DNA from 2 places in the Paraburkholderia sp. JHI2823 genome. Region 2 is predicted to be linked to the other one. Evidence: riboswitches for the same ligand, from Rfam matches in the RefSeq annotation. Region 2 holds a riboswitch; the other holds the start of a gene.

Region 1 (15,578 bases), on a different contig from region 2:
GTTGTAGCTCGCCGCGGCTGCAAACTGCGTGATGAACCCCGTCCAGTTAAAGCCAAGCGGCGCGGGGGCCGGCATGCCGGGCGCAGCCGCCGGCAACGGGAGATCGGGCACCCAGTGCAGCAGCACAGCAAGGGTGACGATGCCATAGAGCGGCAGTGAGAGATACAGCGCCCACTTGAAGCTGCGATGCATCCAGTCGTGTCCGAGAATTGCGAGGACTGCGGCGGGTACGGTGACAGTCAGGGCCACCTTGAGCGGGTCCCAGCCGAACAGTGCCTTCAGGCCCTGCATCATCAGCACGAGGTTGACGATGTTGAAGCCCGCAAACACGAACAGCGTGGCGAGCAGCACGAGCACTACGCCGCGATAGCCGAACTGCGCGCGCGACTGGATCATCTGCGGCAGGCCCAGATGCGGGCCCTGGGAGCCATGAAACGCCATGAACAACGTGCCGAACATGATGCCCAGCGTGCCGGCGACGGTGGTCCAGAGCGCGTTCAGACCTACGCTCGGCCCAACGAAACCAATGGTCATCGTGAAGAACGTGAAGTTGCCGAGAAACCAGAACGGCCCCTGACGCGATAGCCGGTCCGTCCGCTCGCTTTCCGGAATGAAGTCGATCGAATGCCCCTCGATCGCGCCGTGCTCGCCTGCGGCGGCGATTGGTGCTGCGACTCTGTCGTTTGCTTCCATCGTGTGCCCCATGTCGTAATGGACGATGCTGCGTTAGGTCGGAACGCCCGGGATGCGGCCCGTGAGACCGGGCCGCCCCGCCGCGTGCCAACGACTGATCACCGGCGCTGCGTTACGCGTCGTTCAGTGTGATCCAGACGGCTTTCGTCTCCATCAGGGAGTCGAACTGCTCGGCGCCGAGGTCCTTGCCGAAGCCGGATTCCTTGACGCCGCCGAACGGCATCGCCGGATCGATCGTGCCATGCGCATTCACATAGACACTGCCGGCACGCAGCTGCGGCACCAGTGTGTGCACGCGGTTCAGGTCGCGCGAATAGATCGCGGCAGCGAGACCATAGGGTGTGTCGTTAGCGAGCGCCACAGCCTCGCCAAGCTCGTCGAACGGCGCGCTCACGAGCACAGGCCCAAAAATTTCCTCCTTGACGATGCGCATGGTCGGGCGGCAATGCGCGAAGATCGTTGGTTGAACGAAATAGCCCGTTCCTTCCACATTGCGCCCTCCGTACACCAGCTCCGCGCCTTCACGGCGGCCTGCCTCGACATAGGACGTCACGCGCGCCTTCTGCTGCGCCGAAACGAGCGGACCGACGAAGCAGTTGCGATCGAGGCCCGGCGCGATCTTGAGCGTGCGGGTGTAGTCGATCAGCGCAGCGAGGAAGTGCTCGTGGACGTTGCGCTGCACGTAGACGCGGCTGCCCGCGTCGCACACCTGCCCGGCGTTGAAGAACATGCCGTTTGCGACCGCACGCGCGGCAGCCTCGATGTCCGCGTCGTCGAGCACGAGCACCGGCGACTTGCCGCCCAGCTCCAGCGTGACGCGCTTGATGCCTTCGACGGCCGCGCTGCCAACGTCTCGGCCCACCGCCGTGGAGCCCGTGAACGTCACCTTGTCGATGCCAGGATGCCGCGCCATCGCGGCGCCGATCACGTTGCCGAGCCCGGTTACGACATTCACCACGCCGTCCGGTATGCCGGCCTCCTGCAAGAGCTGTGCGAAGCGCAGCGTCGAGAGCGAGGTCAGCTCCGCGGGCTTGATCACGGCCGTGCAGCCTACGGCGAGCGCCGCGGCCAGCTTCCACGCCATCGTCTGCAGCGGGAAATTCCACGGCACGATGATGCCGATCACACCCACCGGCTCCTTGCGCGTATAGGCAAGGTAGTTGCCGGGCAGCGAGGGCTCGACGGTGCGCCCGTGCAGCTTGGAGGCCCAGCCCGCGAAATAGCGGAAGGTATCGACGGTTCCCTGGACATCCACGTCGCGCGCATTCGCCACCGACTTGCCGACGTCGATCGACTCGATCTCGGCGAGCTCGTCCGCGTGAGTTTCGATCAGGTCGGCGAGACGGTGCAGCAGGCGCTCGCGTTCGAGCGGCTTCAGACGCCGCCAGGCACCTCCGTCGAACTGCGCGCGCGCCGCCGCGACTGCACGATCGAGGTCGCCTCTGGTGGCGAGCGGAATCTGCGTGATGACGCCCTCCGTGGAGGGCTCGACCACGTCGAGCACCTCGCCCGCGCCGCCCGGCACGAAGGCGCCGTCGATGAACATGCGCTGGGGCTGCTCGAGAAAGCGCCGGGTCTCTTCGCGCACACCGAAGCGCTCCAGATAATTGCTAACGATGGATTGCAAGGTTGTCTCCTGATCTGGCGCGGCGTCGTGTGAGCGCACCGCGCATTTGGGTTTGCGTGCCGTTGCCGGTGTCGATGCCTCAGCGCCGATGCTCGCTGCGTGCGTGAAAGATGAAGCCGATGGAATTCAGCAGCAGCTGTGCCGCGAGAATCGGCGTAGTGCCTGCCGGGTCGTATGCGGGAGCCACCTCCACGAGGTCCATGCCCACGACGTTGCCGTGGCTGCGGCGCGCGAGTCCCTGGATGATTTCGAGCACTTCGTAGTAGGTGAAGCCGCCATGGCTCGGCGTTCCCGTGCCCGGTGCGATGGACGGATCGAAGCCGTCGATGTCGATCGTGATGTAGTAGGCCCGGCCTTCAGGAATCCGCGCCAGCACGCCCTCCGCCCCGAGCCGGCGCACGTCGCGCACGGAGAGAATGTCGGAGCCCGCTGCGCGCGCGGCGTCGTAATCGCTGCGGTTCGACGACGAAACGTTACGGATGCCGAGTTGCGTCATGCCGCTGATGTGCTGCATTTCCGAGGCACGCCGCAGCGGATTGCCGTGCCCGTAGCGCACGCCATGCCGCTCGTCGACGAAATCCAGATGCGCGTCGAAGTGCACGATGTGGATCGGACCGCGTCCCTCGAACGCCTGGATCACGGGCGCGTGAATCGAATGATCGCCGCCCAGCGTCACAGGCATCGCGCCGTTCGCGAGAATCTTGCGCACCGCGCTTTCGATGTTGGCATTGCTCGCGGCCATGTCGGTATGGACGATGTCGGCGTCCCCCACGTCGACCATGCGCACTTGGTCGCGCGTCAGATAGAGCGCGTCGTCTTCGTGATCGTACACGCCCGAGTGGCCGAACGAGAACAGCGTGGACGCCTCGCGGATGCTGCGCGGCCCGAAGCGCGCGCCCGAACGCCATTGCGTACCCATATCGTTCGGCGCGCCAAGGATCGCCACGTCGGCATCGATACGGTCCCAGTCGAGGCAGACCGGTGATTTCGCGAACGTGCAATGTCCCACGAACGGTAAGTCGAGCCGCCCGGTTTCGTACGTGTTGCCCGGCATGAGTGTCTCCGTGTGTGAATGGCCAGGTCATCCAGCCAAGGATCGGTGTACGACCCGGTTTTTGTCGGGCCGCCGTTTTGAGACACTATGTGCGCAATCTTTTTGAACAGAAATCCCAGGGATCAGATGTTCATATCGGAATTTCCGAAGCAAGCGATCAGGGGGAACGCAGGCAATGATTCAACTGCAGGACGTGGATCTCAAGCTAATCAGGGTTTTCATGCATGTCGTGCGATGCGGCGGCTTCTCCGCGGCCCAGGCGACCCTGAACGTCAGCCAGTCGACCATCAGCGAGCAGATGACCACGCTCGAAACGCGTCTCGGCCTCAAGCTGTGCGAGCGCGGCCGCGGCGGCTTCCGTCTCACCGAGCACGGACTCGCGACCTATGAGGCAGCCCAGCGCCTGCAGGTCGCCGTGGAGGCGTTCTGCATGGAAACGGACGCGTTAAAGCAACATATCGCGGGAAGGCTCTACCTCGGCATCATCGACAACACGGTGACGGATACCGCTTCGCCGCTGCCGCAGGCGTTGCAGAAGTTCGTCTCGCGCGGTGACGACGTGCACGTCGACGTCTATATCGGCATGCCAGCGGAACTCGAGGAGCGGGTGCTGGACGGCAGGCTGCATGTCGCGATCGGGCATTTCCCGATACACGTGCCAGGCCTGAACTACACCGAGCTCTATCTCGAGCCCGACGGTCTCTATTGCGGCAGGGGGAACCCGCTCTTTGCGAGCGCACGGGAAGGCGGCGACCAGACCGAAGCGATCGCCGCGAGCCGCATCGCCGCGCGCGGCTACCTGCAGCAGCACGATCTGAAGATGCTCAGCGCGAGCAAAGCCGCGGCGACCGTCGACAACGTCGAGGCGCAGGCGATCTTGATCCTTTCCGGCGCGTATATCGGATTCCTGCCTAACCACTACGCAACACGTTGGGTCGAGCGCGACGAAATGCGGCGAATCGGCCCCGGGCAATTTGGCATGCAGTCGCCGTTCTGCGCAGTGACGCGCCGGGCTTCCGCTGTGCCTTCGATCCTGCAGGCGTTCATGGTCGATCTGCATGAAGTCTGGCTGAGCGAGCGACCGGGCAAACACGAGGACGAAACGAAGCCTGCACGCCGCAGGTAAAGGCGGCGCGGCATGTCCGGCAACCGCGAAGACGCATGAAATGGCGCTCGCACGCCGTGGGCATGCGGGCGGCCATTGCGCCGCAGGCTGCTCTCAGGACACCGCGAGGCGCACTCCCCGTGAACTGCCGGCGGCGCCCTCGATCAGCGCGGCGACGTTCTCCGCCGTTGCCGCCGACAAAGTCCAGCCGAGGTGCCCGTGCCCCGTGTTGTAGAACACGCCCGGCATGCGTCCCCTGCCGACCTTCGGCAGCATGCTCGGCAACATCGGCCGTAGGCCCGCCCACGGAATCACGCGCGAGGTGTTGATCTGCGGGAACAGGCTTCGGGTCCACTCGACGAGCGGCGCGACGCGATCCGCGCGGATGTCGCGGTTGAAGCCGTTGATCTCGGCCGTTCCGGCCACGCGGAACCGGTCGGCGCCCAGCCGACTCGTGACGATCTTGGCGCTCTCGTCGAGCAGGCTGACCCACGGCGCGGCGCGCTGGCTGATCTCGTCGTCGAGACATACGGTGATCGAATAGCCTTTTACCGGATAAACGTTCACGTGGTCGCCCAACATCGACGCGAATGCACGGCTGTTCACGCCCGCGCAGACGACGATTCGGTCGAACGCTTCGTCATGCGAATTACCTTGTTCCAGCGTGGAGAGCGTGAAAGCGCCGTCCGAACCGCGCCGGATTGCATCGATCTGCGTGTCGTAATGGAACTCGACGCCGAGCCGCACGCACGCGTTCGCAAGGCCGCGCGTGAACTTGTGGATGTCGCCGGTGGAATCGGATGGCGTGAAGAAGCCGCCGAAAAAAGCGCCCTCCAGTGCCGGTTCGATCTGCCGGATCTCGGCTGCCGTCACGGGCCGGCGATCGAGTCCGCCTTCGTTCAGGATGGCGTTGACCTTCGAGGCCGTGTCGAAGCTCTTGCGGTCCTTGTAGATGTGCAGGATGCCGCGCTGCTCCAGGTCGAACTCGATCCCTTCCTTGCGCGCCGTGTCGAACAGGTGCTCACGGGCCGCAATCGCGAGGCGCACCGTCTCGAGCGTGTTCGCGCGATAGTTTGGGATCTGCCGCAGGAACTCGGCCATCCACGTGTATTTGTGCCAACCTGGCAGCGGATTCACGAGCAGCGGCGCGTCACGCGTGAGCATCCAGCGCAGGCCTTTGAGGACCGTGGCGGCGCTGTTCCAGACTTCGGCGTTGCTCGCGGACAGCTGGCCGCCATTCGCGAAGGAGGTCTCCATCGCGCTATAACGATGGCGTTCGAACACCGCAACGCGAAAACCACGTTTTGCAAGGGCGTAAGCGGTCGTGACGCCGGTAATTCCGGCGCCAATGATGGCGATTCGTGACATGACATGGTCCCGATTAGATTGAGCACTGTCGTTTCCGACACCAGTGCCCCATCTGTCCATGGACCTGAGAGTTTCTTCCTGCCGCGCGCTCGATCCGGCGGGCAGGAATCTCCTTCGGTGGGCGCGTTCGCGCCGCTCTCCAGATGTTCTCGCCGCAGGGGTCCTTTTGCCTGAGAGTTTCCGGGGCGGTTGCTCCGTCGGCGCCGTCACACGCTTTCGCAGTGACGGTCTCTCCCGCTGCAGCTCATCGAACAGTGCAAAGATAGCGGCAAGATAATCGGCCTGCAAGCGGTATTTTTCACGGTCAATTGTGCTGAGCGACGTTTGAAAGGCTCGTCAAGCGCCCATGAGTCGCTGTCGCTTCCGACTTGCGCACACAAACAGCACGGGCAGTCGCTTGCCAACCCGAAGCTGCAGATCAGCAAGCGAGGAAACCTGCCATTGGAACGCCCGCAATACTCCGGATCCCGACGAAGAAGCTACGCACGGAATTCGGCCATTGCTGACGCTCAGGTGTCGCCCCTCGTGAGGCAGCTTCAGGCGCAGTCCCGTCATTCAAACCTCCACGACCACGAATTTCGGGTCTAACTCTCAGCGGATGCGTACTTGCGCCCCCCTTCGGTCATTCAAGCTTGTGTAGTCTCGATGTCCGTTCAGGACGTCACACCGGCCACTCAGATATTTGCGCGATCAGCGGCGGTAGCGTACGAGACCTGGCTAGCTCTATTGTCAGCCGCCACGGCTTGTGCGCGTGACGCACTTTCGCGACCGAAAGCCAGATGGGCGCCGGTTAGACTGCGCTTGCCACCGCCCGCGGCGATCGTATCGCACACGCCTCCCTCACTCGAGGTCAAGCCGCGCCCCCATCTCGACTACACGGTTAGGCGGCACCTTCAGGTGGTTGGTCGCGTCCAGTTCATTTTTGCGCAGCAGAATAAAGAGACTCAACAGCAAACGGCGGCCGGGATTCAGCTTCCTTGATACCGTGAGCGACTCGCGCCCGAGGTAAAACGAGGTGGTCATCGCGTCGTACGCCTCTCGTCCGGCTTTCTGCAAGGCTTGTTCAAGTAGGTCCGGCACGTCGAGCGACTCCAGATAACCGTAGCGCCCCACAATGCGAATGAAGCCCTGATCGAAGCACTGCACATCGAACCGGTCCTCCTGCGATACGCGTGGTATCTCCTCGGTCAGCAAGGTCAGCAGAATCACCTGCCGGTGGAGCACCTGATTGTGCTTCAGGTGGTGCAGCAGTGTGGTGGGCACCGAGTCACCGGCGGCCATCAGAAACACGGCTGTGCCCGTAACGCGGTATGGCGTGTCTCTCGCGAGACTTGCGATAAAGACGTCGAGCGGCAAGCCCGAATCACCCCGTGAGCGGCGCATCGCCCGTAGCCCGACCAGCCAGGCTGTCGATACCAGAAACGTGAGGCCGCCGATCGCGAGAGGTAGCCAGCCGCCGTCCGCAAACTTCAACGCATTGGCCGCGACAAACGCTGCGTCCACCACCATGAAAACCCCGGCGACGAGTCCGACGCGCCACACAGGCCACTTCCACCGCACGTGCGCGAATGCCGCGAAAAGCATGGTCGTGATCGCCATGGTGGTCGACACCGCAATGCCAAACGCCGCCGCAAGACTGTCCGAGGAGCGGAAGAGCAGTACCACGCCAATGGTCCCGGCCATGAGCAGCCAGTTCAGACCGAGCAGGTAGATCTGTCCGGCCGTGCTCGACGACGTGTGCCTGACCGTCACGCGAGGCGAAAGGCCGAGTTGTGCCGCCTGTCGCGTGAGAGAAAAGACTGCGGAAATCAGTGCCTGCGCCGCGACGATGGTCGCGAGCGTTGCCAGGACCACCATGGGATACAGTCCCCACGTGGGGACGGTCGTATAGAAGGGCCGCGATGCTGCGCCGGGATTGCGCAACAGAAGCGCGCCCTGTCCGAGATAGCTGGCAGTCAGCGCGGGCAGTGCCAACCCGTACCAGGCCAGACGTATGGGTCTGGCGCCAAAGTGCCCCATGTCGGCGTACAGCGCCTCGCCGCCGGTCAGGCACAGCACCACGGCTCCCAGCGCGAGAAAGCCCCGGAAACCGTTGTGCATGAAGAAGATGGCACCGTTGATGGGGTTGAACGCTGCAAGAATGCCGGGCGCTTCCGCAATGGATGCAACGCCGAGGACGAAGATCACGACAAACCAGATGGCTAGTACCGGACCGAATGCCACCCCGACCTTGCCCGACCCGAGGGGCTGAACGGCGAAGAGCGCGACGAGGATCACCACCGTGATCGGCACGACATAGTGCGAGAAGGCCGGTGTCGCGATCTCGATCCCTTCCACCGCGCTGAGCACGGAGATCGCCGGCGTGATGACGCCGTCGCCATACAGCATCGCCGTACCGAACATCGCGAGGAACACCCAACGCAGCGCAGCCCGCCGTGTCTCTCGTCCGGTACGCTCTCCCACCAGCAATGCGAGCAGTGCCAGCAATCCGCCTTCGCCGTGGTTGTCGGCCTGCATCAGAACGAGAACGTACTTGACGCTCACCATGAGGATCAGCGACCACAGGAAGAGGGAAACGATTCCCACCACGTTTTCCGGCGTCGCGGCCACGCCACGCGCACCATTGAACGCTTCCTGCAATGCGTAGAGAGGACTCGTGCCCAGGTCGCCGAAGACGATGCCGAGCGCGGCGAGTGCGAGCGATGCCATAGCGGTGGCTGCGTGGGCGGACGGCGGCGCATGGGGAGGACTTGTGTTCTTTCCGCGCTGGTCAGCCGGTTCGACGCTGGCGTTAGTTGGGTTCGACATGTTAACCAAGCTTGGGTCGTTTAAAACCACTGCAAATCGCAGCCATCCGTGCGCGGATTTTGCACCAGTTCCGTCCCACTGTCGCTGGTCGCGTACATCACACGCAAAGGTCATTCAGGCTCTTCCGCCATAGAGAGAGAGCCAAAGCCGATGAATTAAACAGCTTACGCAATTCGCCCCTTGCCACGCACCTGCCGCGCAGGTTCCTATCGTTGGCCACCCTTCCCATATATTCAATATTTACAGCTTTTTTATTCCCGGTTGCCTAGTCTTTTCATGACCATTACAAAGGTCTGACTTCGCGTCATCGTTTCCGATCAGCCAGGGGAAAAGAAATGGACCTGATCTACATCGTCGGCATTGTCGCTTTCCTCGGGCTCAGTGCCGCGCTTGTCGTCGGTTGCGAGAAACTCTACGGGCGTGCACCGGGAGGCCGGCCATGACCGCGTGGATGATCTGGCTCGCCGCCGCGGCGACGCTTCTCCTGCTCGTGTACCTCGTGTACGCGCTACTGCGCGCGGAGGAACTCGAATGAATACCTACAACGTACTCCATGTCGTACTTTTCATCGTTGTCCTGACTGCCATCGCCATTCCGCTTGGTCACTACATGACCTCGGTGTTCGATGGCACATCTGTCGTCGTCCGCAAGATCGGACGGCCGGTCGAGCATCTCCTCTATCGGCTTGCTGGGGTGGATCCCGACGCAGAAATGTCGTGGAAGCACTACGCGTTCGCGGTCCTGCTGTTCAACGCGCTGGGCGCATTGGCGGTGTATGGATTCCTGCGCCTGCAGCAATGGCTGCCCGCGAATCCGCAAGGCTTCGGCCCCATGACGCCCGATGCCGCATTCAATACGGCAGTGAGTTTCACCACCAACACGAACTGGCAAAACTACACGCCGGAAATGACGGTGAGCTATCTCACGCAGATGACGGCGCTCGCGGTTCAGAACTTCCTTTCCGCTGCTACTGGCATTGCCGTGGCCGTTGCGCTCATACGAGGGTTTGCGCGCCACACGACAAAGACGATCGGCAATTTCTGGGTCGACCTGACGCGCTGCACGCTGTACATCCTCATGCCGATCGCGTTCGTCCTTGCGCTGGTGTTCGTGAGTCAGGGGGCGATCCAGAACTTCAGGGCATACGTGGACGTACCGACGCTCCAGGTCACGACGTACCAGGTGCCAAAGACCGACGCACAGGGCAACCCGCTCAAGGATGCAAAGGGCAACCCCGTGATGCAGGACATGAAGGCGGACAAGCAGACGATTGCGATGGGGCCGCTGGCCTCCCAGGAAGCGATCAAGATGCTCGGCACCAACGGTGGCGGCTTTTTCAATGGCAACTCCGCGCATCCCTTCGAGAACCCGACGCCGTTGGCGAATTTCATCCAGATGATCGCCATGTTGTGCATTGGCGCGGCGCTGTGCATCGTTTTTGGCCGCATGGTCGGCGACAAACGGCAAGGCTATGCCGTGCTTGCGGCCATGACCATCGCATTCGCGATCGGATGCTGGGGTGAGATCTCATCCGAGCAGGCGGGCAATCCGTTGTTCACCTCGTTGCGCGTCGACCAGACCAGGTCGCCGTTGCAGACCGGCGGCAACATGGAAGGCAAGGAAGTCCGGTTCGGTATTGCCGACTCGGGCATCTTCACGGTCGCCACGACGTCAGCATCGTGCGGCGCGGTCAACAACATGCACGATTCGCTCACGCCAATGGGCGGTTTCGTACCGATCCTGATGATGCAGCTGGGCGAGGTCGTCTATGGCGGCGTGGGATCCGGGCTTTACGGGATGCTGGTATTCGCACTTCTCGCCGTGTTCATCGCCGGTTTGATGATCGGTCGCACACCTGAATATGTCGGCAAGAAGATCGAATCGTACGAAATGAAGATGGTGTCGATCGCGGTCCTCGTCATGCCAATGATCGTGCTCGTCGGCGCGTCGATCGGGGTGCTGTCACCGCTGGGTACCGCGGGTATCTCCAATCCCGGCCCGCACGGATTCTCCCAGATTCTCTACGCGTTTACCTCGGCCGCTAACAATAACGGCAGCGCGTTTGCCGGGCTTTCCGTCAATACGCCGTTCTATAACGTGCTGCTGGCTATCGCCATGTGGCTTGGCCGCTTCGTGCCGGTCGTCGCGGTGCTTGCCGTCGCGGGCTCGCTCGCCCAAAAGAAGCGCATTGCCGTGACAGAAGGGACCTTACCGACGCACGGTCCGCTGTTCGTCGTGCTGCTGCTCGGGGCCGTGCTTCTGATCGGCGCGCTGACGTTCGTGCCTGCGCTTGCACTGGGGCCCGTTGCCGAGCATCTGTCGATGATTGCAGCTCACTGAGTACGAGGAAAGCATGACTACGCTCACTCAACCGCCTGCCCATCGCCCGGACAATCTTGGTCAGGCACGCACGGCTGCGCGCTCGATGTTCGACCCCGTGCTCGTCAAGCCCGCAATCGCCGAGTCCTTCATAAAGCTCAAACCGCGTACGCAGTTGCGCAATCCCGTGATGTTTTGCGTATACGTCGGCAGCATCCTGACGACGATACTCTGGTTTGCCGCGCTCGCCGGTCAGGCCGAGGCGCCGGCGGGCTTCATCCTCGCCATTGCGTTGTGGCTGTGGTTCACCGTGCTCTTCGCCAACTTTGCGGAAGCGCTTGCCGAGGGCCGCTCCAAGGCGCAGGCAGCGTCGCTGCGCAGCGCTAAGCACAACGTGACGGCGAAAAAGCTCAGCGACCCGCATCCGAAATCGCCCGTCACGGTCATGGCCTCCACCGATCTGAGGAAAGGCGATGTGGTGCTGGTTGAGACGGGGGACACCATTCCTGCTGACGGCGAGGTCATTGAGGGCGTTGCGTCCGTTGACGAGTCGGCCATTACGGGTGAATCCGCGCCGGTGATCCGCGAATCGGGCGGCGACTTTTCATCGGTGACGGGAGGCACCCGCGTGCTGTCGGACTGGATCGTCGTACGGGTTTCGGTGAATCCCGGAGAGGCATTTCTCGACCGGATGATCGCGATGGTCGAAGGGGCGAAGCGTCAGAAAACACCGAATGAGATCGCGCTGACGATCCTGCTGGTGGCGCTCACGCTCGTGTTGCTGTTCGCGACGGCGACCCTGCTGCCGTTCTCGATTTTCTCCGTGGCAGCCGCGCAGGCAGGCCACGTCGTGACCATTACGGCACTCGTTGCCCTGCTGGTCTGCCTGATTCCCACCACCATCGGCGGGCTGCTTTCTGCAATCGGCGTAGCGGGCATGAGCCGCATGATGCAGGCGAACGTGATTGCGACGTCGGGGCGCGCCGTTGAGGCCGCGGGTGACGTCGACGTGCTGCTGCTGGACAAGACGGGCACCATCACGTTGGGCAACCGGCAGGCGGCCGCCTTCATACCGGCTCCTGGCGTTTCGGAGCAGGACCTGGCGGACGCGGCGCAACTGGCGTCGCTTGCCGACGAAACTCCGGAAGGCCGCAGCATCACTGTGCTTGCCAAGCAGCGCTTCAATATCCGGGAGCGCGACATGGGCGCGCTGCACGCCACGTTCCTTGGCTTCACTGCGCAGACGCGGATGAGCGGCGTCGACCTGCCGGAACGTGAAATCCGCAAGGGCGCGTCCGAAGCTGTGAAGCAGTATGTCGAGGCCAGCGGCGGCCGCTATCCTGGCGAAGTCAACACGGCTGTGACCGATGTTGCGAGACGCGGCAGCACGCCGCTGGTCGTGGCCGAGAAGCCGGGCGCCCACGGCAGTACCGGCAGCGGCCCGGCGCGCGTCCTCGGCGTGATCGAGCTCAAGGATATCGTCAAGGGCGGCATCAAGGAGCGATTTGCCGAACTGCGCAAGATGGGCATCCGCACGGTCATGATCACCGGTGACAACCGGCTCACCGCTGCAGCCATTGCCGCCGAGGCCGGCGTCGACGACTTCCTTGCCGAAGCGACGCCGGAAGCCAAGCTCAAGATGATCCGCGAACATCAGGGCGCAGGGCGTCTCGTCGCAATGACAGGTGATGGCACCAACGATGCGCCTGCGCTCGCACAGGCCGACGTCGCCGTGGCGATGAACAGCGGCACACAGGCGGCCAAGGAAGCAGGCAACATGGTCGACCTCGATTCGAACCCGACAAAGCTGATCGAGATCGTCGAGATCGGCAAGCAGATGCTGATGACACGCGGCTCGCTCACGACATTCTCGATTGCGAACGATGTCGCGAAGTACTTCGCGATCATTCCGGCGGCGTTCGCTTCGACTTATCCGAACCTGCGCGTGCTGGACGTGATGCACCTGACGTCCCCGTCGTCTGCCATCCTCTCGGCGGTCATTTTCAACGCGCTCATCATCGTCGCGCTCATCCCGCTCGCGCTCAAGGGTGTCCGTTACCGTGCGCTCGGCGCCGCAGCCGTCTTGCGCCGCAATCTGCTGATCTATGGGCTTGGCGGGATTCTGCTGCCATTTCCGTTCATCAAGCTGATCGATGTCGTGCTTACCGCATTTGGGTGGGTCTGAATCATGAACAATTATCTGCGTCCCGTGCTGGTGTTGTTTTTGCTGCTGACGGTAATCACGGGCGGCGTTTATCCGGTCGTGGTGACGGCGGTCTCCCAGGCCGTGTTCCCGCGTCAGGCCAACGGCAGCCTGATCGAGAAGAACGGCAAGCCGGTCGGCTCCGCGCTGATCGGGCAGCAGTTCGATGCACCGTACTATTTCTGGGGCCGCGTCTCGGCCACGACGCCGAATCCTTACAACGCACAGAACTCCGGCGGCTCGAACCTCGGCCCCACGAATCCCGCGCTCGCCGACGAAGTGAAGGGGCGCATTGCTGCGCTGCATGACGCGGATCCGTCGAACACGACGCCTGTTCCGGTCGATTTGGTGACTTCGTCAGGCAGCGGGCTCGACCCCGAGATCACACCGGCTGCGGCGGCGTATCAGGCCGCGCGCGTGGCGCAAGCCCGTGGGCTTACGCTCGACCAGGTCGACGGACTGATCGCGCAGCACACCTCCGGACGGCAGCTCGGCCTATTCGGTGAGCCGCGCGTGAACGTGCTGAGGCTGAACCTCGCGCTGGACGAGATCAAGCCGATGCATTGAGTGTCTGCCTGCGCGGCGGTACATAGCCAACGCGCGTGCCCCGACAGCAGGACTAAGGGACGACTCCAAAGGGATGACTCGCAAGGAGACGTGCGATGAACCGGCCCGATCCCGACGAACTGCTGGACCGGCTGCAGCGCGACGAGGAGAAGAGCCAGCGAGGGCGGCTCAAGATCTTCTTTGGCGCATCGGCCGGTGTCGGCAAGACGTTTGCGATGCTGCAGGCTGCACGGCGCCGCAAGGACGAAGGTGCCGACGTCGTCGTGGGGATCGTCGAAACCCACGGGCGCAAGGAGACGCTCGCGCTGCTCGAAGGGATCGAGGTCATCCCGCCGGCGCGCATTGAATATCGCGGCCGCCTGCTTGCCGAGTTCGATCTCGACGCCGCGCTCGCGCGCAAGCCGCAGTTGATCCTCGTCGACGAGCTCGCGCATTCGAACGTCCAGGGCAGCCGGCATCTGAAGCGTTGGCAGGACGTGCAGGAACTGCTGGATGCCGGCATCGACGTGTTCACGACGGTCAATGTCCAGCATCTCGAGAGCCTGAACGACGTGGTCGGGCAGATCACGGGCATCCGCGTCTGGGAAACGGTACCCGACCGCGTATTCGATCTCGCCGACGAGGTGACGCTTGTCGATCTGCCGCCTGAGGAACTGCTTGACCGGCTGCGCGAAGGCAAGGTCTATATGCCGCAGCAGGCGGAGCATGCGGTCCGCAACTTCTTTCGCAAGGGCAATCTGATCGCGCTGCGCGAGCTCGCGTTGCGCCGCACGGCCGACCGTGTCGATGCGCAGATGCGCGAGTACCGCGCCGATCAGTCGATAGAGCGGATCTGGCAGGCTCGCGAACGCATCATCGTGTGTGTCGGCGCCGGGCAGGAAAGCAGCAATCTCGTGCGCGCGGCGGCGCGCCTCGCTTCGAACCAGAAAGCGGACTGGCTTGCGGTCTATGTCGAGACGCCAAAGCTCGAGCGGCTGGCGGATGCCGTTCGCAAGCGCACGCTCGACGCGCTCAAGCTCGCGTCCGAGCTGGGCGCTGAAACGGTCACGCTCCAGGGCGACGAAGTCGCACCGACGGTGCTTGCGTACGCTCGCATGCGCAATGTTTCGAAGCTGGTGGTGGGTGCGTCATCGGTGAGGGGATGGCGCGCCCGCCTCAGGCCGTCCCTCGCAGAGCAAATGGTCTGGTCGGCGCGCGATATCGACGTCACGGTGGTCAACTCCGGTGCGGTGCGCGAAGCCGCCGAGCGCCACGACGACATGCGCGGGTTTGCGGGGCCAGCGACGGGCGCTCGCCGTTCCGCACCTGGCTCCTACGCCTGGGCCGTCGCGATCTGTGCGGCCATTACAGCGATCGCTGCCCTGTTGCTCGACCGGATCGCGCAGACCAATCTCGTGATGCTCTACCTCCTCGGCGCTGTCTTCACGGCCTCGCGGCTCGGGCGCGGGCCTGGGGTGCTGTTCTCGTTTCTCGGCGTGGCCGCGTTCGACTTCTTTTTCGTGCCGCCACGCATGTCGTTTACGGTCGCCGACACACAATATCTGCTCACCTTCGCCGTGATGCTGATGACATCGCTGACGATCAGCCACCTGACGGCAAGCCTCAAGCGCCAGGCGCATCTCGCCACGCTGCGCGAGCGCCGCACGGGGGCCATGTTCGCGATGACGCGCGAACTGGGTGGCGCCCTGATGACGGACCAGATCATCGAGATCGGCATGCGTCACGTGAGCGAAGTGTTCCAGGCACGCACGGCGATCCTGCTGCCCGATAGCACGGAAAAGGTGCGGCACAAGGTCGAGAACCCCGATCCGGCGACCGCGCTCGACGACGTCGA
Region 2 (15,578 bases):
GGCCAGAACGCGATGATCGTCGATTCGTCGGCGCTCGCAGAGCAGGTGGTGGCCGACGTGCTGCAAAGCGCGTTCGATTCGGCGGGCCAGCGCTGCTCGGCGCTGCGGGTGCTGTGCCTGCAGGACGACGTGGCCGACCGCACGCTCGAGATGCTCACGGGCGCGATGAAGGAACTCGCGGTGGGCAACCCCGACCGCCTCTCGACCGACGTCGGCCCTGTGATCGACGTCGACGCGAAGCGCGGCATCGATGCGCACGTCGCCGCCATGCGTGAAAAGGGACGCACGGTCCAGCAGATGCCGATGCCCGAGAGCTGCGCGCAAGGCACGTTCGTGCCGCCGACGCTCATCGAGCTCGACAGCCTCGACGAACTCAAGCGCGAAGTGTTCGGCCCGGTGCTGCACGTGGTGCGTTATCGCCGCAGCCAGCTCGACCGCCTGCTCGAACAGATCCGCGCGACGGGCTATGGCCTCACGCTCGGCATTCACACACGCATCGACGAAACGATCGCGCATGTGGTCGGCCGCGCGCACGTGGGCAACATCTACGTGAACCGCAACGTGATCGGCGCGGTGGTGGGCGTGCAGCCGTTCGGCGGCGAAGGGCTTTCGGGCACGGGTCCGAAGGCCGGTGGCGCGCTGTATCTCTCGCGCCTGCTCGCGAAGCGTCCGGCCGGCCTGCCGAAGTCGCTCGCCGATGCACTCGTGGTCGACGTACCGCAAGGTGAGAGCGCACCGCAGTCGGCACAATCGGCGCTCACGACGCTGCGCGACTGGCTCATTGCCGAGCGCCAGCCCGCACTCGCGGCACGCTGCGAAGGCTACCTCGAATACGTGCTCGCGGGCGCCACGGCCGTTCTGCCGGGCCCGACGGGCGAGCGCAACACGTACACGCTTTCGGCGCGCGGCACGGTGCTGTGCGTGCCCTCGACGGCAACCGGCGCACGCGCGCAACTGGCCGTTGCGCTCGCAACGGGCAACCGCGCGCTGTTCCAGGGCGCGGCGGGCGAGGCGCTGGTGAACGCGCTCCCGGCGCCACTGAAGGCGCACGTGGCGATCAGGAAGACGGCGGACGCCGACTTCGACGCCGTCCTCTTCGAAGGCGACAGCGACGAGCTGCTCGCGCTCGTGAAGGACGTGGCAAAACGTCCCGGCCCGATCGTTTCGGTCCAGGGAGTGGCGGCGCACGCGCTCGCCAACGGCGATGAGGATTACGCGCTCGAACGTCTGCTCGCGGAACGTTCGGTCAGCGTGAATACGGCCGCAGCAGGCGGTAACGCGAATTTGATGACGATCGGCTAAGCAGCAGCCATACTGTCGGTCGTCTCAAGACAAGGAAGCGGCAAGGCTCATTCAATCCGAAGCCGCTCGTTTGATACCTGGTACCAAGGAGAAGCAATGCAACACACGATGAAGCAGCTGGCAGGTGCAACGCTCGTTGCGGCCGTGTCGCTGGTGGGGACTGCGCACGCACAGCAAGTCGAAGAAGTGAAGGTGGGTTTCGCCGGCCCGATGACGGGCGCGCAGGCGCACTACGGCAAGGATTTCCAGAACGGCATCACGCTCGCCGTCGAGGACATCAACGCGACGAAGCCCGTGATCGGCGGCAAGCCGGTGCGCTTCGTGCTCGACTCGGCCGACGACCAGGCCGACCCCCGCACGGGCACGACGGTCGCGCAGAAGCTCGTCGACGACGGCATCAAGGGCATGCTCGGTCACTTCAACTCGGGCACGACGATTCCGGCTTCGCGCATCTACGCGAACGCGGGCATCCCGCAGATCGCCATGGCGACCGCGCCTGAGTACACGCAGCAAGGCTTCAAGACGACGTTCCGCATGATGACCTCGGACACGCAGCAAGGTTCGGTGGCAGGCACGTTCGCGGTGAAGAACCTCGGCATGAAGAAGATCGTCGTGATCGACGACCGCACGGCCTATGGCCAGGGTCTCGCCGACGAGTTCTCGAAGGCAGCCAAGGCGGCCGGCGGCAACATCATCGATCGCGAGTACACCAACGACAAGGCCGTCGACTTCAAGTCGGTCCTGACGAAGGCGAAGGCGATGAACCCCGACCTCGTCTACTTCGGCGGCGCCGATTCGCAGGCCGCGCCGATGGTCAAGCAGATGAAGTCGCTGGGCATCAAGGCTCCGCTGATGGGCGGCGAAATGGTGCACACGCCGACTTTCCTGCAGATCGCCGGTGACGCGGCGAACGGCACGGTGGCTTCGCTCGCAGGCCTGCCGCTCGACCAGATGCCGGGTGGCAAGGACTACGTCGAGAAGTACAAGAAGCGTTTCGGCGAAGACGTGCAGACGTACTCGCCGTACGCCTATGACGGCGCGATGGCGATGTTCACGGCAATGAAGAAGGCCAACTCGACGGATCCGGCGAAGTATCTGCCGTTCCTCGCGAAGACCAGCATGCCGGCTGTCACGACGTCGGACCTCGCGTACGACACGCGCGGCGACCTGAAGAACGGCGGCATCACGCTGTACAAGGTCGTCGACGGCAAGTGGACGACGCTGCAGAGCGTGGGCGGCAAGTAAGCGCCTGACGCTGCAACGAGTAGAAAAGCCCCGCGGGTGTCGAGCCTGCGGGGCTTTTTGTTTGTTTGCACGCTTGCCATCGCCCACAGGGCCAAAGGTGAGCTTCTTCAGGATTCCTCTTCAGTCACGCTCCGCGCATCTTCCGGCCCGCTTCACGAACCTGTTCGAGCGTCGCCGCGGGCGTGCTCGCTTCCTTCGTCACGCGAATCTCGATCAGCGCCGGCTTTCCAGCCGTGAGCGCGCGCTCCAGCGCAGGCGCGAACTGTGCCGTGGCGGTGACGACTTCGCCGTGCGCGCCGAACGACTGCGCAAACGCCGCGAAGTCGGGATTCGTGAGCTGTGTGCCGTGCACGCGGTTCGGATAGTGGCGCTCCTGGTGCATGCGGATCGTGCCGTAGTGCGCGTTGTTCACGACGATAAAAACGACATTGAGGCCGTACTGCATCGCCGTCGCGAGTTCCGATGAGGCCATCATGAAACAGCCGTCGCCCGCGAGCGCGACCACGGTGCGCGACGGATAGAGCGACTTCGCGGCGATCGCGGCGGGCACGCCGTAGCCCATCGCGCCGCTCGTGGGCGCGAGTTGCGAGCGGAAGTGGCGGTATGCGAAGTGCCGGTGCAGCCAGGTCGCGTAGTTGCCCGCGCCGTTCGTGACGATCGCGTCGTCGGGCAAACGGGCGCGCAGTTGCTCCATCACTTCGCCCAGTTGCACGTCGCCGGGCATCGGCAGCGGCTTGCGCCATGCCTGCCACGCCTCGTGCGCCTGCGCGGCGCTCCCGGCCCACGCAGGTTGAGCGGGTGCGGGAAGCCCGGCGAGCAGCGCCGCGATTTCCGCGAGACCGGAGACGATGGGCAGGTCGGCCGCATATACGCGCCCCAGTTCTTCCGCGCCCTGGTGCACGTGAATGAGCGTCTGTTTCGTTTTGGGGATGTCCAGGAGCGTGTAGCCGCCCGTCGTGGCTTCGCCCAGACGCGGCCCGAGCGCGAGCAGCACATCGGCTTCGCGAATGCGTTTGGCCAACGCGGGATTCACGCCGAGGCCCACGTCGCCCGCGTAGTTCGGGTGGTCGTTGTTGAGCGTGTCCTGAAAGCGGAACGCGAGACCCACGGGCAACTGCCAGTTTTCGACGAAGCGCTGAAAGTCCGCGCAGGCCTGGGTGTTCCAGCCGTTTCCGCCCGCGATCACGAACGGCTTCTTCGCGCCCGCGAGCAGTTCGCGCAGCCGCGCCATCTGGGCCGTGGAAGGCGAGGCCTGCACACGCTGCGCGGGTGGGGCGATGGGCTGCGCTTCGGCTGCGGGAATCGCGCCGCTCAGCATGTCCTCGGGCAGCGCGAGCACGACCGGACCCGGCCGGCCCGACATTGCGACGTGGAACGCGTGGCTCATGTACTCCGGCACGCGGCGCGCATCGTCGATCTGCGCGACCCACTTCGCCATCTGGCCGAACATGCGGCGATAGTCGATCTCCTGGAACGCCTCGCGGTCCGTCTGGTCGCGCGCGACCTGGCCGATCAGCAGGATCATCGGCGTGGAGTCCTGGAACGCCGTGTGCACGCCGATCGACGCGTGGGTGGCGCCCGGCCCGCGCGTGACGAGCGCGATGCCGGGCTTGCCCGTGAGTTTGCCGATCGCCTCCGCCATGTTCGCCGCGGCCGCTTCGTGACGGCAGACCACGGTCTCGATGCGCGCGGTTTCGTCGGACAACGAATCGAGCACAGCGAGATAGCTCTCGCCGGGTACGCAGAAAACGCGCTCGACGCCATTGGCAACGAGCGTATCGACGAGGAGGCGAGCCCCGGTGGTGGTGGCGGAATCGTTCGGCTGCTGCATGGCGTTCAAGTCTCCTTCAATCGTTACGTGAGTCCGTCCGGATACTTCGGGCAACGCGTCGGGCAAGGCGACACCGCATCAAACGATCAGCACTCCACGATATTCACCGCGAGGCCGCCGCGCGAGGTCTCCTTGTACTTCGTCTTCATGTCGGCGCCAGTCTCGCGCATCGTCTTGATGACGGAGTCGAGCGAAACATAGTGCGCGCCGTCGCCGCGCAGCGCCATGCGCGCGGCGTTCACGGCCTTCACCGAGGCCATGGCGTTGCGCTCGATGCAGGGAATCTGCACCATGCCGCCCACGGGGTCGCAGGTGAGGCCGAGGTTGTGCTCCATGCCGATTTCGGCGGCGTTCTCGACCTGCTGGGGCGTGCCGCCCAGCACGGCGGCGAGCGCGCCCGCGGCCATCGAGCAGGCCACGCCCACTTCGCCCTGGCAGCCCACTTCCGCGCCGGAAATCGACGCGTTGAGCTTATAGAGAATGCCGATGGCGGCGGCGGTGAGCAGGAAGTCGATCACACCTTGCTCGTTCGCGCCGGGCGTGAAGCGCACGTAGTAGTGGAGCACGGCGGGGATGATGCCGGCCGCGCCGTTGGTCGGCGCGGTCACGACGCGCCCGCCTGCGGCATTCTCCTCGTTCACGGCGATCGCATAGAGGTTGATCCAGTCGATCATCGAGAGCGGGTCCTGCAGCGCGCGCTCGGGGTTGCCGGTGAGCGCGCGATAGAGCTGCGACGCGCGGCGCTTCACGGCGAACGGGCCGGGCAAGGTGCCGTCGGCGTCGGGATTGTTGATGCCGCAACCACGCGAGACGCACGACTGCATCACGTCCCAGATGCGCAGGAGACCGGAGCGAATCTGCTCGTCGCTGTGCCAGACGCGCTCGTTCTCGAGCATCATCTGGGCGATGCTCTTGCCCGTCGCGGCGCACTGCGCGAGCATTTCCGCGCCCGTGTGGAACGGATGTGGCAGTTGCTGCGCGGCGGCGAGCACCTTGGTGTTCGGCGCGCCGGCCGTGACGACGAAGCCGCCGCCCACCGAGAGATAGGTGCTTTCGCGCAGGGTTTCGCCGCCGGCGGCCAGCGCGCGCAGCTTCATGCCGTTGGGGTGCTCGGGCAGCGCCTGGCGATAGAACGCCACGTGCTCCTTCGGCACGAACGCAATGGGGTGGCGCCCGAGTAGCGCGAGCTGGCGCGAGCTGCGCACGGCTTCGAGGCGCTCGTTGATGGTGTCGGGATCGACGGTGTCGGGCGCATCGCCCATCAGGCCGAGCATGACGCCGCGGTCGGTGCCGTGGCCCTTGCCGGTGGCGCCGAGCGAGCCGTACAGCTCGACTTTCACGGCGGCGGTGCTCGCGAGCAGTCCGTCGCGCTCGAGTCCTTCGGCGAACATCAATGCCGCGCGCATGGGCCCGACCGTGTGGGAGCTGGAAGGCCCGATGCCGACTTTGAACAGATCGAAAACGCTTACTGCCATGGGTGCTGCTCCTGCTTGTCTGACGTTGGTTGGTAAGGATGCGGCGCTATCGCGGCATCGTTGTTTGCGTGCCGCCGCCGCCACCCTCGGGCGCGTTTAGCGCGCCGGCAACGGCAGACAGACGGCGAGCCACGCGGGCGGCGTGGGCGCGAGTTGCAGGGCGACTCGTGCAAAGCGGCCGTCGAGCCGCGCCGCCAGGTGAAAGAGTTCCGCGGCGTTTTTCGGGTCCCACTCCCCGGTGTAGCCGGGCAGGCCCGCTTCGCGCCGCGTCGCGTCGAACGGCACGTTCGAGTGCACGAATTCCTCGTGCGTTTTCTGGCCGAGCGCGAAAGGCGTGAGCCAGTCGAGCGCGGCGGCGAGCGTGGCGCCGTTGGCCGCGCGCTCGGTCAGCCAGTTGCGGTTGTGGCGCCGTGCGGCGAGCGCGGCGGTCACGAGCGGCTGCAGATCGTAGGTCACGTAGTGCAGCGCGTCGCGTTCGGTGAAGTCGAGCGTGGAGCCGTCGGGGGCCACGTTGTCGCCGATATGCTCCACGAAGAGCCGCTGCGCCGTCGCGATCATCTTCCGGTTGTCGAGCGTGAACGCGATCATCGCTACCAGTTTGACCCGATGGCTCTGCCAGTTGTTCGCGAAATTGCCCTTGAGCGGGCGCGGCTGCGCGTCGATCTGCGCGATATAGCCGTTCGCGAAGCTGTTCAGGAATTGCATCGTCGCGTTGCGAGTTTTCACGGGCAGCGCGCTCGCGGTCATGTCGTAGGCGAGGATCAGCCCCTCGAAGCGCGTTTCGTCGATGGGATTGAAGCTGGGTTTGTAGGTGGTGACCCATGCAAAGAGAAACCGGTCCACGAGCTTCAGGAAGCGCTCGTCGCTCGTCGCGCGCCACGCGAGCGCCGCGTTGCGCATGAGGTCGAGCTCCTTCGCGGCCTCGACGCTCTGGTCGTAGATGCCCTCGTGCGGCAGCGTGCCCTCGGTATGCAGGCGCGCCGGCGGATGCGGCACGTCGTTGACATGCGCGAGTACCTCGGCCACGAGTGCCTTCACGCCCGGGTCGGCGTTGGTCCGTTCGCTCGATTGCAGCGCGGGAGCCGCGCAGAAGTTCATGGCCGCATGGGCCGTGCCGCCGAAGGCGGCGCAGGCGAGCGCCAGTGCGGCCGCGAGGCGCTGCGGGCCGCGACGCGCGAGGCCGCGCGCCTGCCGGGTCGTGGTTCGCGCGGGCTGGCAGATCGCGTTGCGCGTCGAGACCCGCAGTGCATCCCGAAGTGATTCCCGCAGTGAATCCCGCAGTGAATCCATTCCCACCTTCCGCGCCATGCGCGACTCCCTGATTCAAGGCTGACAGGTGTGTGATGTTAGCGGTTTGCGGCGGCAAATGTGAGGGGGAAGACCGCCGCTGCGTGAGCCGGAAGATCACGCAGCGGCCTCGCGTGGCTTATTCGCCGGCGGCCTGGTTGTCCTGATCCGCGTATTCGGCCATTGGCACGCACGAGCAGAACAGGTTGCGGTCGCCATAAGCGTTGTCGGCGCGGCCGACCGGCGGCCAGTACTTGCGCGCGACGAGCGACGCGACCGGGTAGGCGGCCTGCTCGCGCGAGTAGGCGTGCTTCCAGTCGTCGGCGACCACGACGGCGGCCGTGTGCGGCGCGTGGCGCAGCGGGTTGTCCTCCTTGTCCGCGCGGCCTTCTTCCACGGCGCGGATTTCCTCACGGATTGCAACCATCGCGTCGACGAAGCGGTCCAGCTCCTCCTTCGACTCCGACTCGGTCGGCTCGACCATCAGCGTGCCCGGCACCGGGAAGCTCATGGTGGGCGCGTGGAAACCGTAGTCCATCAGGCGCTTGGCGACGTCGTCCACGGTGATGCCACTTGCATCCTTGATGGGGCGCAGATCGAGAATGCATTCGTGCGCGACGAGCCCGCCCGGGCCGCTATAGAGCACCGGATAGTGCGGCGCGAGCTTCTTCGCCACGTAGTTCGCATTGAGGATCGCGTTTTCGGTCGCGGCGGTGAGGTTGGCCGCGCCCATCATCGCGATGTACATCCACGAGATCGGCAGGATCGAGGCCGAGCCGTAAGGCGCCGCGCTCACCGCGCCGATGCCGTGATCGTCGCGCTTGTAGCCCGACGAAAGCTGGTTCGGCAGGAACTGCGCGAGGTGCGCGCCCACGGCAACGGGACCGACGCCCGGGCCGCCGCCGCCGTGCGGAATGCAGAAGGTCTTGTGCAGGTTCAGGTGCGAGACGTCGCCGCCGAACTGGCCCGGGGCCGCGAGGCCGACCATCGCGTTCATGTTCGCGCCGTCGACATAAACCTGGCCGCCGTGCGCGTGCACGATCTCGCAGACTTCGCGGACGTTCTCTTCGAACACGCCGTGCGTGGACGGGTACGTGATCATGATCGCCGCGAGCTTCGCCGCGTGTTGTTCGGCCTTGGCCTTGAGGTCGGCGAGGTCGATGTTGCCTTGTGCGTCGCACGCCACGACCACGACCTGCATGCCGGCCATTTGCGCCGACGCGGGGTTCGTGCCGTGCGCCGAAGCGGGGATCAGGCAGACGTTGCGATCGCCTTCGCCGCGCGAGGCATGGTACGCATGGATGATGAGCAGGCCTGCGTACTCGCCCTGGGAGCCCGCGTTGGGCTGCAGCGAGACGGCGGCGTAACCGGTCGCGGCCACGAGCATCTGCTCGAGCTGGTCGACCATCTCACGGTAGCCGACGGTCTGCTCGGCGGGCGCGAACGGGTGGATGCGGCCGAACTCGGGCCACGTGACCGGCAGCATTTCCGAGGTCGCGTTCAGCTTCATCGTGCACGAGCCGAGCGGGATCATCGAGCGGTCGAGCGCGAGATCCTTGTCGGAGAGGCTGCGCAGGTAGCGCAGCATTTCCGTTTCCGAATGATGACGGTTGAAGACCGGATGCGTGAGGTATGCGCTTTCGCGCACGAGCGCGGCCGGGAACGTTGCCGTGGCGCTCGCGGCGAGTTCGGCGTCGAGCTTGTCGACCGAGGGCGCTTCCTCCGCGAAGGCGCCTTGCGCGAACACGGCGAGCAGATCGGCGAGATCGGCGCGCGTCGTGGTTTCGTCGACGGACACGCCCACGCGCGTCTCGCTCACGTGGCGCAGGTTCATGCCGCGCGCGAGGGCGGCGTCGTGCAGCGCCTGGGTGCGCGGGCCGGCTTCGAACGTGAGCGTGTCGAAGAACGACTCGTTGACGAGCGTGTAGCCCAACTGCTTCGCACCGGCGGCGAGGATCGCGGCGACGCGGTTCACGCGCTGCGCGATGCGCTTGAGGCCTTGCGGGCCGTGATAGACGGCGTACATGCTCGCCATGATCGCGAGCAGCGCCTGCGCCGTGCAGACGTTCGAGGTGGCCTTCTCGCGGCGGATGTGCTGTTCGCGAGTTTGCAGCGCGAGGCGCAGCGCCGGGTTGCCTTGCGCATCGACGGTCACGCCGACGAGGCGCCCCGGCATCTGGCGCTTGAATTCGTCCTTCACCGCGAGATACGCGGCGTGTGGGCCGCCGAAGCCCATCGGCACGCCGAAACGCTGCGAATTGCCCACGGCCACATCTGCGCCCCATTCGCCCGGGGGCGTGAGCACGGTGAGGGCGAGCAGGTCGGCGGCGGCGATCACCGAGCCGCCGGCTGCATGCACGGCTTGCGCGAGCGCGCGGTAGTCGCGCACGTCGCCGTTCACGCCCGGATATTGCAGCAGCACGCCAAAGGCGCCTGCACTGGGGGCCTCAGCGGCGGGACCGACCTTCACCTCGATGCCGATCGGCTTCGCGCGCGTCTTGACGACCTCGATCGTCTGCGCCAGCACGTCGTCGGCGACGAAGAACACGTTCGACTTCGACTTGCACACGCGCTGCACGAGCGTCATGGCTTCGGCGGCGGCGGTGGCTTCGTCGAGCAGCGAGGCGTTCGAGATCGCGAGGCCCGTGAGGTCGGTGATCATCTGCTGGAAGTTCAGGAGGGCTTCGAGGCGGCCCTGCGAGATTTCCGGCTGGTAGGGCGTGTACGCGGTGTACCACGCCGGGTTTTCGAGCACGTTGCGCAGGATGACGGCTGGCGTGTGCGTGTCGTAGTAGCCCTGCCCGATGTACGAGCGGAACACCTGGTTCTTGTCCGCGAGCGCGCGCAGGGCGGCGAGCGCCTCGGCTTCCGAGCGCGGCTGCGAGAACGGCCCGAGCGGGAGCGTCTCCTTGCGGCGGATCTTCGCCGGAATCACCGCATCGATCAGCGCGGCGCGCGAGGCGAAGCCGAGCGCGTCTAGCATCGCCTGCTGGTCGGCCGTGTCAGGGCCGATGTGGCGGGCGGCGAAAGCGTCGTGCGCTTCGAGCGCAGCAAGCGAGAGCGGGGAGTTCATCAGACGATCCGGGTGTTCGAGCTTCATGGGGGTTCCTGCGGGCGCGGGCGGTGCGCGTGGCGAGCGCGCCGCCGCGCCGTTGCGGTTACGGGAGTTAAGCGCCGATGGCCTTTTCGTAGGCTGCGGCGTCGATCAGCGCATCGAGCTTGGCGTCGGCGGCGGGCTTGATCTTGAAGAGCCACGATTCGTACGGCGCACCGTTGACCTGGTCGGGCGTATCGACGAGCGACGTATTCGACTCGATGATCTCGCCTGCGACCGGCGCGTAGATGTCCGAGGCGGCCTTGACCGACTCGATCACGGCGACGGCGTCGCCGGCGGCGACCGCGCGGCCCGCGTCAGGCAGCTCGAGGAAGACGATGTCGCCCAGCGCTTCCTGCGCATGGTCGGTAATGCCGACGGTCAGCGTGCCGTCGGCTTCGGTGCGGATCCACTCGTGCGATTCGGTGTATTTCAGATCGGCCGGGATGCTCATGGGTTGCTCCAGTGCGTGGTTCGGCGAATTTTGGTTCGCTTGTTGCTTGAAAAAGGGGAGGGCGTGCGCGGCTTAAATCCTTGCGGATCAGGCGACGAGCACCTTGCCGTTGCGCACGAACGGCAGTTTTACCACGCTTGCGGGAAGGGCCTTGTCACGGATCTGCACCTGCACGACGTCGCCCGGCTGCACGCCCTTCGGCACGCGCGCGAAGGCGATGGATTCCTGCATGGTCGGCGAGAACGTGCCGCTCGTGATCTCGCCCTCGCCGTGCGGCGTGAGCACCTTCTGGTGCGCGCGCAGCACGCCGCCCGCCTTGCCGTTTTCCTTCTGCAGGATCAGGCCGACGAAGGCCATGCGCGAGCCGTTCGCCTCCAGCGCCGGGCGGCCGACGAAATCGCGCGGCTCTTTCATGTCGACGGTCCAGGCGAGGCCCGCGTCGAGCGGCGAGACGCCGTCGTCCATGTCCTGGCCGTAGAGGTTCATGCCCGCTTCGAGGCGCAGCGTGTCGCGCGCGCCGAGGCCGCAGGGCTTCACGCCCTGGCGCTGGAGGGCGTCCCAGAACTCGCACACGGCGGTGGCGGGCAGCACGACTTCGAAGCCGTCTTCGCCGGTGTAGCCGGTGCGCGCGATCATCAGCTCGCCGAACGGCGTCGCCTCGATCTTCGCGGCGTTGAAGGGTTTGAGAACTTCCGTGGCGCTGCGCGAGGAGGGCGCGACCTGCCAGACCTTTTCGCGCGCGTTGGGGCCCTGCACGGCGACGATCGCGAGATCGCGGCGCGGCGTGATGGCGAGGCCGAAGCCGCCTTCGGCATTGAGCTTTTCGAACCAGGCGATGTCTTTTTCGGCCGTGCCCGCGTTCACGACGGTGCGGAACTGGTCGTCGGCGAAGTAGTAGACAATCAGGTCGTCGATCACGCCGCCTTCGGGGTTCAGCATGCAGGAGTAGAGCGCCTTGCCCGGCGTGATGAGTTTCGCGACGTTGTTGGCGAGCGCGCGCGAGAAGAATTCGCGTGCCTTCGGGCCCGAAAACTCGACGACGCACATGTGCGAGACGTCGAACATGCCCGCGTCGGTGCGCACGGCGCGATGCTCGTCGATCTGCGAGCCGTAGTTGACGGGCATGTCCCAGCCGCCGAAATCGACCATGCGGGCGTTGAGCGCGCGGTGAGTGTCGTTCAGCGGGGTGCGTTTGAGTTCGGTCATGGGGCCTCGGGCAGTCGCGAAAAATCGCGCGAAAACGAAAAAGGCCATGCAGGAAGCGCCGCAGGCACGATGCCCGTGGTCGATTCTTGCATGGCCCCTCTGTCCTCGGTACCTGAGAGATTGCGCCCTTTATTGCGGCGCGCGCCCCTTCGGTGGGCAGCCTGAACGCGGGGCGGTTAGTTTTGCGCCACCGCCCGTTCTACTGCCGCTCTCCAGAGTTGCGGACCTTCTGCTGCTTCGTTGGCTTCGCGCAGAAAGCGCAGAAGCGGCGAAGCAGCGGTCCGGCGCGCACGGTCCTTTTGCCTGAGAGTTTGTGGGTTGCCCCTTCGGCGGCGCCGGTTGCACTAGTGAAGGCAAACGGCGCGCTCTCCCGGCGCGCGCAGCGATTGTGCGCGACGCGTCGGGGCTGTGTCAATGCGGAAAAATTCGGCGCGCGGCGCGGCGAAACCGCTGGAAGCTTTGCGGGCATTGGCTCGCGCGGATCGGCGGTGCGACCTGCGCGGCGGCGGCGAAAAACGGGGGCGGTTCGGTTGGCGGCGAACCGAACGCGAGCCGGGCGGCGCCTCGACCCGCGCGGCGACGCTCAGGACTCGCGCACGAACGCCAGCGTGCGGCCTTCTTGCGCGCTTTGCATCGCAAGCTCGATGAGCGCCATGACGTCGATGGCGTCCTGAGGGCTCACCGGGAACGCCTTGCCCTCGCGAATCGCAGCGGCGAGTGCGCGGTACAGATCCGCGTAGTTGCCGGCCGCGTTGGGCACCTCGAGATCGGCTTCCTGGCCGTCGTCGCGCAGCACGTGCAGCCGGCCCGCCTCGTTGCCCGCGCCGAACCCCGGCTGCCCCGGGCGCAGCCCGTCCTTGAGCTGATCCTCCTGGGTGTCGAGGCCCTTCTTCAGATAGCTGCCGCGTGTGCCGTGAATCGCGAAGCGCGGCGCATACGCGGCGAGCGCGCTGGCGTGCAGCACGGCGTCGTGGTGCGCATAGCGCAGCACGAGGTGCGCGTAATCCGGCGCGCTCGCGTTGTCCCGGCGCGTGTGGACGAAGGCGGTGATCGATTCGGGCGCGCCGAAGAGCGCGAGCGTCTGGTCGATCAGATGCGGCCCGAGGTCGTAGAGCAGGCCGCCGCCGCGCGTGGCATCCTCGCGCCAGCGCTGCTTCACTTGCGGGCGGAAGCGGTCGAAGTGCGATTCGTAGTGCGTGACGCGCCCGAGCTGGCCGCCCGCGATCAGTTCGCGCACGGTGAGGAAATCGCCGTCCCAGCGGCGGTTGTGGAACGGCGCGAAAACGAGGCCGCGCTGCTTCGCGATGGCCGCCAGCGTGCGCGCTTCTTCGGCCGTGAGCGTGACCGGCTTGTCGACGAGCACATGTTTGCCGCGCTCGAGCGTGCGGCGTGCGAGGTCGTAGTGCGTGTCGTTGGGCGTGGCGATCACGACGCACTCGATCGCGTCGATCGAGAGCAGGGCGTCGAGGTCGGGGACGATCGCTGCGTCCGGGTAGTCGGCCTGGGCGCGCTCGCCCTGGCTCGTCGCGATGGCGGCAAGCTGCGCGGCGCCGCTATGGGCGATCACCGGGGCATGGAAGGTCTGGCCGGCGAAGCCGTAGCCCATCAGGCCGATTTGCAGCGGTGCAGTCTGCGTTGCAGTCATTTGGCGCTTCCTCTTTTTCAGCGACGGAACCGGAGGGCCCCGCTGAATGAGCGGCGCGGCGCGAGCCACGGCCGCGGGTGACGGAAGGGCGTTATTGTGGCACGGCGCGCCCGCGGGAGCGGGGTGAGGCGAGGGCCGCGAGGCGCGTGAAGATCGGGGGCGACATCGGCGCAGCGCCGCGCCGTGTTAACATCGCACCTCCCGCGCGAGGGCGAGATGTCCGCATGCCTCGCGCCGTGCGGATTGCCGGGCGTCGGCGTTCTCAGCCGACGCCGCAGCGCCACGAAAATCCGCACGCGTCCCAGCCGTACCACCCGTTTTTCCAATCCAGCAACGATGTCCGCAGGCCTGAATCCCGCCCAAAGCGAAGCGGTGCGCTATCTCGACGGTCCCTGTCTCGTGCTCGCCGGCGCGGGCAGCGGCAAGACGCGCGTCATCACGCAAAAAATCGCGCACCTCATCGAAGCGAAAGGCTTCGAGCCGCGCCATATCGCGGCCGTCACGTTCACCAACAAGGCCGCCGCCGAAATGCGCGAGCGCGTGGGCAAGCTGCTCGAAGGCAAGACGCTCACGACGCCCGGCAAGGAAGGCCGCAAGGTGCCGACCAACCAGCTGACGGTCTGCACGTTCCACTCGCTGGGCGTGCAGATCCTGCGCCAGGAAGCCGAGCACCTGGGGCTCAAGCCCCAGTTCTCGATCATGGACTCGGACGACTGCTTCGCCATGATCCAGGAGCAGGTGGGTTCGACCGACAAGGGTTTCATCCGCAAGATCCAGTCGATCATCTCGCTCTGGAAGAACGGCCTCGTGATGCCGGAGCAGGCGCTCGCGAGCGCGTCGAATGAGGACGAGCACCAGGCCGCCATCGTCTATCGCAACTACGTAGCGACGCTGCACGCCTACCAGGCCGTCGATTTCGACGACCTGATCCGCCTGCCGACCGAGCTGTTCGCGAAAAACGAGCCGGTGCGCGAGCGCTGGCAGAACAAGCTGCGCTATCTGCTGATCGACGAGTACCAGGACACCAATACCTGCCAGTACGAACTGCTCAAGCTGCTGGCGGGCCCACGCGCCGCGTTCACGGCCGTGGGCGACGACGACCAGGCGATCTACGGCTGGCGCGGGGCCACGATCGAGAATCTCGCGCAGCTCGGCAAGGACTACCCGAAGCTGCACGTCATCAAGCTCGAGCAAAACTACCGCTCGACCGTGCGGATTCTCACGGCGGCGAACAACGTCATTGCGAACAACCCGAAGCTGTTCGAAAAGAAGCTGTGGTCCGAGCACGGCATGGGCGACACGATCACGGTCACGCCCTGCAACGACGAAGAGCACGAAGCCGAATCGGTCGTGTTTCGCCTCTCGGCGCACAAGTTCGAGCGGCGCGCGCAGTTTCGCGACTACGCGATCCTCTATCGCGGCAACTTCCAGGCGCGCATATTCGAGCAGGTGCTGCGCCGGGAGCGCATTCCCTATGTGCTCTCGGGCGGCCAGTCGTTCTTCGACAAGGCCGAGATCAAGGACATCTGCGCGTACCTGCGCCTGATCGCCAACCATGACGACGACCCCGCGTTCATTCGCGCGATCACCACGCCGCGGCGCGGCGTGGGGAACACCACGCTCGAAGCGCTGGGCTCGTTCGCGGGGCAGGCGAAGGTGTCGCTGTTCGAGGCCGTGTACATGGGCGGCATCGAGGCGCGGCTTTCGGCGCGCCAGGTGGAGCCGATGCGCGTGTTCTGCGACTTCATGCAGCGCCTGGCCGAGCGCGCGCTGAAGGACCCGGCGACCGTCGTGCTCGACGATCTGATGGACGCGATCCATTACGAGGCATATCTCTACGACGCCTTCGACGAGCGCCAGGCGCAGTCGAAGTGGCAGAACGTGCTCGAATTCCTGGAGTGGCTCAAGCGCAAGGGCACGAAGCCGGAGCAGGAGCCCGGCGAGGACAGCGAGGCGACCGGCTACGACAACGCCGACGGCCTCGCGGACACCGGCAAGAACCTCATGGGCCTGATTCAGACCGTAGCCCTGATGTCGAT

Evidence for each region. Region 2 has a riboswitch for glycine ahead of gcvT (glycine cleavage system aminomethyltransferase GcvT). Riboswitches for the same ligand answer to the same signal wherever they lie in the genome.
Region 1: it holds a riboswitch for glycine, as region 2 does, so the genes downstream of both, VSR34_RS22210 (D-amino acid dehydrogenase) here and gcvT (glycine cleavage system aminomethyltransferase GcvT) in region 2, are expected to answer to the same signal.

Annotation. Positions count from the first base shown of each region.
Region 1 covers NZ_JAYMRY010000021.1:104,067-119,644, forward strand. Annotated here, with positions in the region: gene VSR34_RS22190 (cytosine permease) at 1-693, opposite strand, end outside; gene VSR34_RS22195 (aldehyde dehydrogenase family protein) at 806-2,320, opposite strand; gene speB (agmatinase) at 2,400-3,374, opposite strand; gene VSR34_RS22205 (LysR family transcriptional regulator) at 3,550-4,500, shown strand; gene VSR34_RS22210 (D-amino acid dehydrogenase) at 4,594-5,847, opposite strand; glycine riboswitch at 5,996-6,094, opposite strand; gene VSR34_RS22215 (KUP/HAK/KT family potassium transporter) at 6,688-8,769, opposite strand; gene VSR34_RS22220 (potassium-transporting ATPase subunit F) at 9,095-9,190, shown strand; gene kdpA (potassium-transporting ATPase subunit KdpA) at 9,187-10,995, shown strand; gene kdpB (potassium-transporting ATPase subunit KdpB) at 11,009-13,159, shown strand; gene kdpC (potassium-transporting ATPase subunit KdpC) at 13,163-13,744, shown strand; gene VSR34_RS22240 (sensor histidine kinase KdpD) at 13,840-15,578, shown strand, end outside.
Region 2 covers NZ_JAYMRY010000008.1:3,415-18,992, reverse strand. Annotated here, with positions in the region: gene putA (trifunctional transcriptional regulator/proline dehydrogenase/L-glutamate gamma-semialdehyde dehydrogenase) at 1-1,302, shown strand, start outside; gene VSR34_RS11410 (branched-chain amino acid ABC transporter substrate-binding protein) at 1,399-2,547, shown strand; gene VSR34_RS11405 (thiamine pyrophosphate-binding protein) at 2,672-4,378, opposite strand; gene VSR34_RS11400 (L-serine ammonia-lyase) at 4,465-5,853, opposite strand; gene VSR34_RS11395 (alginate lyase family protein) at 5,950-6,951, opposite strand; gene gcvP (aminomethyl-transferring glycine dehydrogenase) at 7,280-10,240, opposite strand; gene gcvH (glycine cleavage system protein GcvH) at 10,308-10,688, opposite strand; gene gcvT (glycine cleavage system aminomethyltransferase GcvT) at 10,776-11,894, opposite strand; glycine riboswitch at 11,984-12,120, opposite strand; glycine riboswitch at 12,177-12,277, opposite strand; gene VSR34_RS11375 (oxidoreductase) at 12,478-13,539, opposite strand; gene VSR34_RS11370 (UvrD-helicase domain-containing protein) at 13,876-15,578, shown strand, end outside.